One region of the Agrobacterium sp. 22-223-1 genome, then DNA from elsewhere that is predicted to be linked to it. Evidence: predicted binding sites of a transcription regulator. Region 1 holds the regulator's gene; the other holds the start of a gene.
The links. The regulator LexA, encoded in region 1, represses DNA repair genes until DNA is damaged. The targets are predictions, from matches to a motif close to TGTTCNNNNTGTGTTCNG.
Positions count from the first base shown of each region.

Region 2: a site for LexA is predicted at 1,500-1,517, ahead of ACQZ60_RS03570 (energy-coupling factor ABC transporter ATP-binding protein). Genes of this name have one in related genera too.

Region 1 is NZ_JBNWCN010000001.1:1,379,806-1,383,994, forward strand. Features, by position in the region: gene ACQZ60_RS06840 (ComEC/Rec2 family competence protein) at 1-332, shown strand, start outside; gene ACQZ60_RS06845 (glutathione S-transferase family protein) at 353-1,030, opposite strand; gene lexA (transcriptional repressor LexA) at 1,304-2,026, opposite strand; gene ACQZ60_RS06855 (TRAP transporter large permease subunit) at 2,274-3,533, opposite strand; gene ACQZ60_RS06860 (TRAP transporter small permease) at 3,530-4,063, opposite strand; gene ACQZ60_RS06865 (TRAP transporter substrate-binding protein) at 4,184-4,189, opposite strand, start outside.
Region 2 is NZ_JBNWCN010000001.1:729,225-733,413, forward strand. Features, by position in the region: gene ACQZ60_RS03560 (biotin transporter BioY) at 1-126, opposite strand, end outside; gene ACQZ60_RS03565 (energy-coupling factor transporter transmembrane component T family protein) at 158-763, opposite strand; gene ACQZ60_RS03570 (energy-coupling factor ABC transporter ATP-binding protein) at 760-1,440, opposite strand; gene ACQZ60_RS03575 (winged helix-turn-helix domain-containing protein) at 1,554-2,750, shown strand; gene ribB (3,4-dihydroxy-2-butanone-4-phosphate synthase) at 3,015-4,115, opposite strand.

The DNA of each region.
Region 1 (4,189 bases):
GAAGCGGCGAATGGATCATCGTTCTGGAAGATGGCCGCTTTGCTGGAAAGGCTTGCGATATTGCCGATATCGTTATCGTCTCCCGCAGAACGTCCTTTTCCCAATGCCGTTCGGGCGCACTTCTGCTGAACCGCGATATCCTGCGGCGGATCGGTTCGCTGGAAATGGACTTCGCCCGCAGCGAGCAGACAGGGGTGGTCGGCAGGCTGCGCGCCGCAATCGCCGGAATGGACAGGCCTTGGAGCGAACATCGCTATTACGACTGGAAAAGCGGCCGTTTCGATCGCGACGTGCCCGATGCCGTCATGCGGTTGCTGGCGGCATCGCAATAGAGCGCCGCCAGCATGGACCGTCAGGCCTTGATGCGCAGATCCGCGGTCAATTCGCCGATCCCGCTAATTTCCTCTTCATGCGCCGCGTCGCGCCAGACTTCCTTAAGCCCGGCCTCGTACCATTCGCGCATGGCGGGAAGGGTGAGCAGCCGGTCGCAATAGGCTTTCGCCGCGGGCGAAAGTTCCGCGCCATAAGTCTGGAAACGAAATGCCACCGGGCAGAAGAAGGCATCGACCGCCGTAAATTTCTGGCCGGCAAGAAAAGGCCCGCCGAATTTCGCGAGGCCTTCGCTCCACAGCGTATCGATGCGCTTTATATCGGCCGCAAGCCCGGCATCGCCACCCTTCGGTCTTACGCGAATGCCGACCGACATGGGGTAGAGATTGCGCAGCGAGGAAAAGCCCGCATGCATTTCGCTCGCCGCCGACCGTGACCAGGCCCTTGCCTGCTTGTCGCTCGCCCAGACGCCCTGATGTCTTTCCGCCAGATATTCGGCGATCGACAGCGATTCCCAAACCGTCACGCCCTCATCGACAAGGCAGGGCACCTTGCCGGTCGGCGAGAAGGTGGAGAAGGAAACGCCTTCGCCGAAGGGAACGAGTTTTTCATCGAAGGCGATGCCGAGCGTGCGCATCAATACCCAGGGCCGCAGCGACCATGAGGAATAGTTCTTGTTGGCGATATAAAGATCGTACATGACGTGTTTCCCCGATATGACGCGCATTTCTATACCGGCGGAGGGGCCTTGGAATATTGCAAATAATCCATGGCTCCCATAAGCCGCGTTGATGAATGGGAAGGTGAGGGCAGGGAGAAGGAGGCATATCCAAGTCACCGCCCGGAGATGAGGCGAAACACCCCCTCTCTTTACTTCCGCAGGGCCGCATTGTTCCAGGGAACAAGCCAAGATGCCTCAAAGTGAGCGCCATCTTCTCGATGACGCCCCTAGCGAAAAAAGGCGGGTTGCCAATTAATGGTAACGGCGGATCAGTCCAACCAGCTTGCCCTGGATTTTCACCCGGTCCGGTCCGAAAATGCGGGTCTCATAGGCGGGATTGGCCGCTTCCAGAGCGATGGAGGCTCCCTTGCGGCGGAAACGCTTCAGGGTCGCTTCTTCATCATCCACCAGTGCTACGACGATATCGCCCGGATTGGCCGTATTGCCGTTGCGAATGATGACGGTATCGCCATCAAAAATGCCGGCCTCGATCATCGAGTCGCCCTTGACCTCAAGAGCGTAATGTTCGCCCGAACCGAGCATGTCGACCGGCACGGCCACATCATGGGTGTTGTTCTGGATGGCGGAAATCGGCACACCGGCGGCGATGCGGCCCATGACCGGCACGGTGACCGCGCCACCGAGATCATTGGCCGGCGCCTTGGGGGCAGGGGCCGGTTCCGGCGTCTTCGGCTTGCCGAGGCTGCCTTCGATGACGCTCGGCGAGAAACCGCGCTGCGGCCTTGCACCCGGAGCATAGGCCTCAGGCAATTTGATCACTTCCAGCGCCCGCGCCCTGTTAGGTAGCCGGCGAATGAAGCCGCGCTCTTCGAGTGCGGTGATCAGCCTGTGGATGCCGGATTTGGAGGCAAGATCGAGTGCGTCCTTCATTTCATCGAAGGAGGGCGGCACGCCGGACTCTTTCATTCTTTCATGAATGAAGAGAAGCAATTCCTGCTGTTTGCGCGTGAGCATGAGGAAAACACCCTTGAGAATCGTCGTTGAAGTCGCGAAACAAATACAGAACGAACACTATATGTTCCATATGTGTTCCGCAATCCCCTAAAATTTCGTGAAGGGTGCATCGCAGATCGTGATTTGATCGTCGAAACCATGAACAAAGCAGATTTAACGATGTATGCCGCATCTTGAATACCAGAAACCACCGACCGGGGAGACCCGGCCGGTGGTTTCTGGCTGCCGATTTGCTACGCGCCGAACGTCAGTAGATCGTGAGCGCAGGAATGAAGCTGACCGCGATAAGGAGCAGCATCGCCATGGTGAAGAACGGCCACAATTCCCTCGTCGTTGCGCCGAGCGGCGCTCTGGCTATGGAGGACGAGATGAAGAGCGTGGTGCCGATCGGTGGCGTATAGAGCCCGATACCGAGATTGATCACCATCATCATGCCGAGCTGCACCCGGTCGAGCCCGATCATATCCGCAAGCGGCACGAAGATCGGTCCGAGCAGCAGGATCGACGGCGGCAGATCGAGCGGCATGCCGATGATCAGCATCAGGATATTCATCATGAGAATAATCAGGATCGGGTTGGAGATATTCTCCGCGACCCAGGTGGCGAAATGCTGGGGCGCCTGATCGAAGGTAAGCACCCAGCCCACCGCCGCGCTGCCCATGATGACGAGCATGACGACGCCGGTTGCGGAGCCGGCCTCGACGAAATTGTCGCAGAAACGCTTCCATGTCAGATCGCGATAGAAGAAGATGCTGAGCACGAGCGAATAAACGACGGAAAGAACGGCCACTTCGGTCGGCGTTGCAAAGCCGAAGCGCAGGCCGAGGATGATCAGGATCGGCAGAAGGATCGCCGGCAGGCTGCGGAATGCAAGTAGTGCCAGATCGCGCTTGCGGATGCGTTCGTCACGCACCGCATAGCCCCGCCGCACGGCAATGGCCCAGCAGACGAAGATGAAACCGACGGCCATGAGCAGGCCCGGCAGAATGCCGGCGATGAACAGATTGGCGATGCTGACGCCGCTGACCAGCGAATAGAGGATCATCGGGATCGACGGCGGAATGAGCACGTCGATGACAGCCGAGGTGGCATTGTTGGCCGCACAAAGGGGAGCGGGGTAGCCCTGGCGCTTTTGCCATGGAATGAGCACCGAGCCGAGTGCGCTCGCATTGGCGACCGCCGAGCCGGAAACGCCGCCGAACACGACCGACGAAATGACGGTGGTGGAAAGCGGGCCGCCGCGCCAGCGCTGCATGGCCTTGGAGGCGAGTTCGAGAAGCTGGGTTCCGAGTTTGCCGCCGAGCATTAGCGTTCCCGCGAGCATGAAGAACGGCAGCGCCAGCATCGGGAAAGATTGCGTCTGGTCGTAAACCTGCTGCGCCACGATCGAAAGCGGCACATAACCGTTCCACAGCACGGCGACGCCGGCAGAGATGATCAGCGCATAGCCGACCGGAACCGCAATCATCATGAGGATACAAAATGCAATGATCATCACGATGGTCATAGCGGCATCTCCTCGGTTGCACCGTGCGGGCGGGCATGCCAGCCGCCGGAGAGAATGCGCAGGCTCGCGGTTGCGGTCGTGACCGAGACCAATGCCGCGCCGAAGGCGATGGAATAATATCCGATGCTGTTGGGCAGCTGCAGCACAGGGCTGATTTCCGCGCCGGCGATCTCGGCGACGACAAGCGCCTGCTGCGCGAGAATGACGAAACTTGCGACCGTCACGAGATTGGCGAACAGCAGAACCGCCACCTTGCCGCGTTCGTCGAACTTGTCATAAATCCATTCCACCGCCATATGCGCGCCGCTCTGCGCGGCAAGGGTAATGCCGGCGACGATGAACCATGGAAACAGCATGGTCGGCAGTTCTTCCGCAAAATCCAGCCCGCCGGATGTCGATAGATAGCGGACGATGACGTTTGCGGTCATAATGACCGTGAGCAGAATGCCGGTTGCCACGATGATGATGCGGCAGAGGATGGCGATGAAACTGTCAACGCGATTGGCGGCGGACAAGGCTCCTTCGAGCATTGGCGCATCTCCTGAAAACTGAAACCGTATGAATGTCGGCGTGAGCGAGGCTCCCGCCGATCCTGTCAGTGGACATGAAGGCGAGGCCGGGCGGCATGAACCGGCCCGGCATCCTGATCGTCAGCC
Region 2 (4,189 bases), 650 kb from region 1:
CATGACGCCGAGCGACTGCGCGGTGATCGGCACGGGGATGAAACCGAGCGTGATCGGCGGCAGAAGCCCGAGTGCGATGATGATGGCGGAAAACAGCGAAATCAGCACAAGGTCGCGGGTCGTCATGGCTCGGAAACTCCGGATGGTTATCTGGCCGTCAGCTTTGGCCTCTGAAACCGCGCGCGTCAATGGCGTCGGCAATGGCATCCGCATCCTTCAACGTCATAATCACCAGCGGCACGATGATGGTGGCCATCCGCACGGGCAGGCCGCGCGCCCGGTGCGCATCGCGCACCGCATGGTAACGATTGACGATCTCGGGCACGAAACGCACGACGAGCCCGACCGAAAGCCCGATGTCGGCGGCCTTCACCAGCCCCAGCCCTTCCAGCGGGGCGGCGGCAAGCGCGATCTCATCCATGAATTGCGAAATGCTGACGGTGATGGTGACGGCGGTGGCAAGCAGCGCCAGCGCCGTCAGCCGCAAAAGATTGACACTGGCATCATGGGCCGGAAGCAGGAGATAGCTGAAGGCGGCGACGAGGAAGATGGTCAGCATCACCGGCCGCAGCCGCAGGCCGATATCCTTGAAGGGCAGCCGGGTAGCGCCCAGAATAAGGGCGGCCAGAACCGTCGCGCCTGCGAGAACCAGCAGATCGCGGGTGAGGAACAATGCGATGCTGAAACCCATGAGCGCCAGGAGTTTGAGGCGCGGTGAAACGCGGTAGAGCCAGCCGGTGCCTTCCACATGCAGCGATTTCATCGCGATGCCACCTCCAGATAACGCGCCACCGCTTCTTCGGGTGCGGCGTCGGCCACCAGTGCGCCCTCATGGAAAACCAGCACCCGGTCGAAACCCGCAACCAGCGGCAGATCGTGGGTGATGACAACAAGCGCCTGCGACAGCGCGGCCATGGTCTTTTCCACGGTGGCTCGGTTTTTGAGATCGAGCTGGTTTGTCGGCTCATCGAGAATGAGGATTTGCGGTTCGGTGACCAGAAGCGCCGCCAGCGCCGCAAGCTGCAATTCGCCGCCCGAGATTTCGTGCGCACGTCGCTCTTCCAGGTGAGCGATGCCGAGCCGGGCAAGGACGGCTTTGACCCTGGCGTCGGTTTCCGCCCTGCCGAGGCCGAGCCGTTTCAGCCCGAAGGCGACATCGTCGCGCACGATCGGCAGGATGATCTGGTTCTGCGGGTTTTGGAAGATGAAGCCGACCGCCTGCAAGACCGTCTTGGCGTCGCTCACGGTGTCGAGACCGTTCACCGAAACCTTGCCCTCGCTCGGTTTGTTCAGCCCGTTGATCAGCCGGGCAAAGGTGGTCTTGCCGGAACCATTGAGGCCGATCACGCCGATGCGCCGTTCCGTCAATGTCACAGACAGCGGCTGCAGGGCCTGCCGGCCCTCGAAAGCGACACCGGCGGCGTCGAAACGGATTTCCAAGCTTACATCCTCGCGCTCTTTTTCCGGTTCTATACCCCGTCATCAACAGAAGTGAAACAAGGAACAAAAAAAGAACATTGCAATCCTGAAAAAGCCGTCATACCTTCTGCACCATGGTGATCAAGGTTTCAAACGAAGCGGCAAGGCGGATTTTTCTGGCGCGGCAGGGGCTCTCCTCTCCGCCCGGCAAGGCGCTTTCAAAGAGCGACCTGCTGCAGCTCATCACCGATATCGGTTTCGTGCAGGTGGACAGCATCGGCACGGTGGAGCGCGCCCACCACCAGATTATTTTCTCCCGCAACCAGACCTACAGGCGCGGCCACCTGACCACGCTTTTGGAAAAGGACCGGGCGCTTTTCGAGCACTGGACGCATGACGCCTCCATCCTGCCGACGGAATTTTATCCCTATTGGAAACATCGTTTCCGCCGCCGCGAGCCGATCATTCAGGAGCGCTGGCGCAAATGGCACGGCGAGGGCTTCGACGCGGCTTTCGGCGAAACGCTGGAGCGCATTGCGGCCACCGGTCCGGTTCTGGCGCGGGAGCTGAAGGAGGAGGGGCACCAGTCCGGCGGCTGGTGGAACTGGCATCCCTCCAAGACCGCGCTCGAATATCTCTGGCACACCGGCAAGCTCGCGATTGCCGGCCGCGTGAATTTCCAGAAGATCTATGATCTCGCCGAACGGGTCATTCCCGGCGAGCATCATGGAACCGAGGTGGAGCATGCCGAATTTGTCGACTGGGCCTGCCGTGAGGCGCTGAAGCGGCTGGGTTTCGCCACCCATGGCGAAATCGCCGCCTTTTTCGATCTCGTCACCCCGCAGGAGGCGAGGGACTGGGTCAAAAGCCATCGCGATGAACTCTGCGAGGTCTCACTTCTTGCAAGTGACGGCGACACTGCCCGCCCGTCTTTTGCCTTTGCCGGTTTCACCGCCGACCTGACCGACGTGCCGGAACCTTCATCCCGCGTCCGCGTCCTCAGCCCCTTCGATCCGCTGTTGCGTGACCGCAACCGCACGGAGCGGCTGTTCGGCTTCTATTACCGCATCGAGGTCTTCGTGCCCGAGCCGAAACGGCAATATGGCTATTATGTCTTCCCGCTTCTGGAAGGTGACAGGCTGATCGGCCGCATCGACATGAAGGCGGATCGCAAGCGCGGCACGCTGGATGTGCGCCGCCTGTGGCTGGAACCCGGCGTGCGCGCATCAGTTGGACGGCTGGAGAAGCTCGACGCGGAACTGGTGAGGCTGGCGAAGTTTACCGGGGTTGAGAGTGTGAACTATCTGGAGGGCTGGCGGGAGGAAAACTGAGGTCTTTCGCTCGGGACACTGTGAGAGTGGCATCCCACCGCGCGATGCCGTCTTCGCCTCTGAGGTAGCACGGCGTCGCCGCTTGTTTCTTCTCCCCGTCGGGGAGAAGGTGGCCCGAAGGGTCGGATGAGGGGTAAGCTCTCCGTATATCGGCAACGTGGCCCCTCAACCCGCTGCCGCGACCTTCTCCCCGGCGGGGAGAAGGCGAGGATGCATCCACTCGCTTCACAATTGCCCTGGAAAACCAAGGCAAACCCCAAAACATCACCCGATATCCGTCGCCGAAATCTTGATGCCGAACCCTTCAAGGCCGACATAATGCCGCTCGCGGGTGGTCATCAGCTTGATGGAGCTGATGCCGAGGTCTTTCAGGATTTGCGCGCCGAGGCCGATTTCCAGCCATTCGTTTTCGCGCGAACGGGCCTGCGCATGCGCCTCGTCGGGATCACGCGCCTTGCGACGTCCAGCCACCTGGCCGACGCCGACGGAGCCTTCACGCAGATAGACGATGACGCCTCGGCCTTCCTCGGCGATCTTCTGCATGTAATGCCGCACCGGCTGGCGGTCGCCGAACACGTCGTCGGCGACATTTTCCGGGTGCAGGCGCACGGGAATATCGATGCCGTCTCTGATATCGCCGAAAATCACCGCCATATGCTGCATCGGGTCCCAGGGCAGGGAATAGGTCTGCGCCTTGGCGGGTCCGAAGGGCGTTTCGATGGTGAAGGAGGATTCCATCTCCACCAGGGTTTCCTTGCGCTGGCGATAGGCGATGAGATCGGCGACCGAAACGTGCTTCATGCCGTGTTTTTCGGCGAAATCCAGCACCTGCGGTCCGCGCATCACCGTGCCGTCGTCATTCACCAGCTCGCTGATGACGCCGATGGGCGGCAGGCCGGCGAGCCGGCAGAGATCGACCGCCGCTTCTGTATGGCCGGAGCGCATCAGCACGCCGCCCTCACGGGAAATCAGCGGGAAGATGTGGCCCGGCCGGGTGAAATCGGAAGCGCCGACATTCGGATTGGCAAGGTTGCGCACCGTCAGGGTGCGGTCATCGGCGGAAATGCCGGTCGTGGTGCCGTGCTTGAAATCGACGCTGACGGTGAAGGCTGTCGTATGCGCGCTGTCATTTTCCGCCACCATGGCGTTGAGGTTCAGCCGCTTGGCTTCCTCGCGCGGCATGGGCGCACAGACGATGCCGGAGGTGTGGCGCACGATCAGCGCCATTTTCTCCGGTGTGCAGTGAACCGCCGAAATGATCAGATCGCCTTCGTTCTCACGGTCGTCATCATCGGTCACGACAACGATTTCACCGGCTTCGAAAGCGCGGATGGCGTCCACGACGCGTTTCTGGTCATAGGCCATGGCGATGCCCCTTATTTGAGAGCAACGGCACGTTGCTCTCCGTTTTTGTTTCGGTATCGGATTTTCCGAAAACC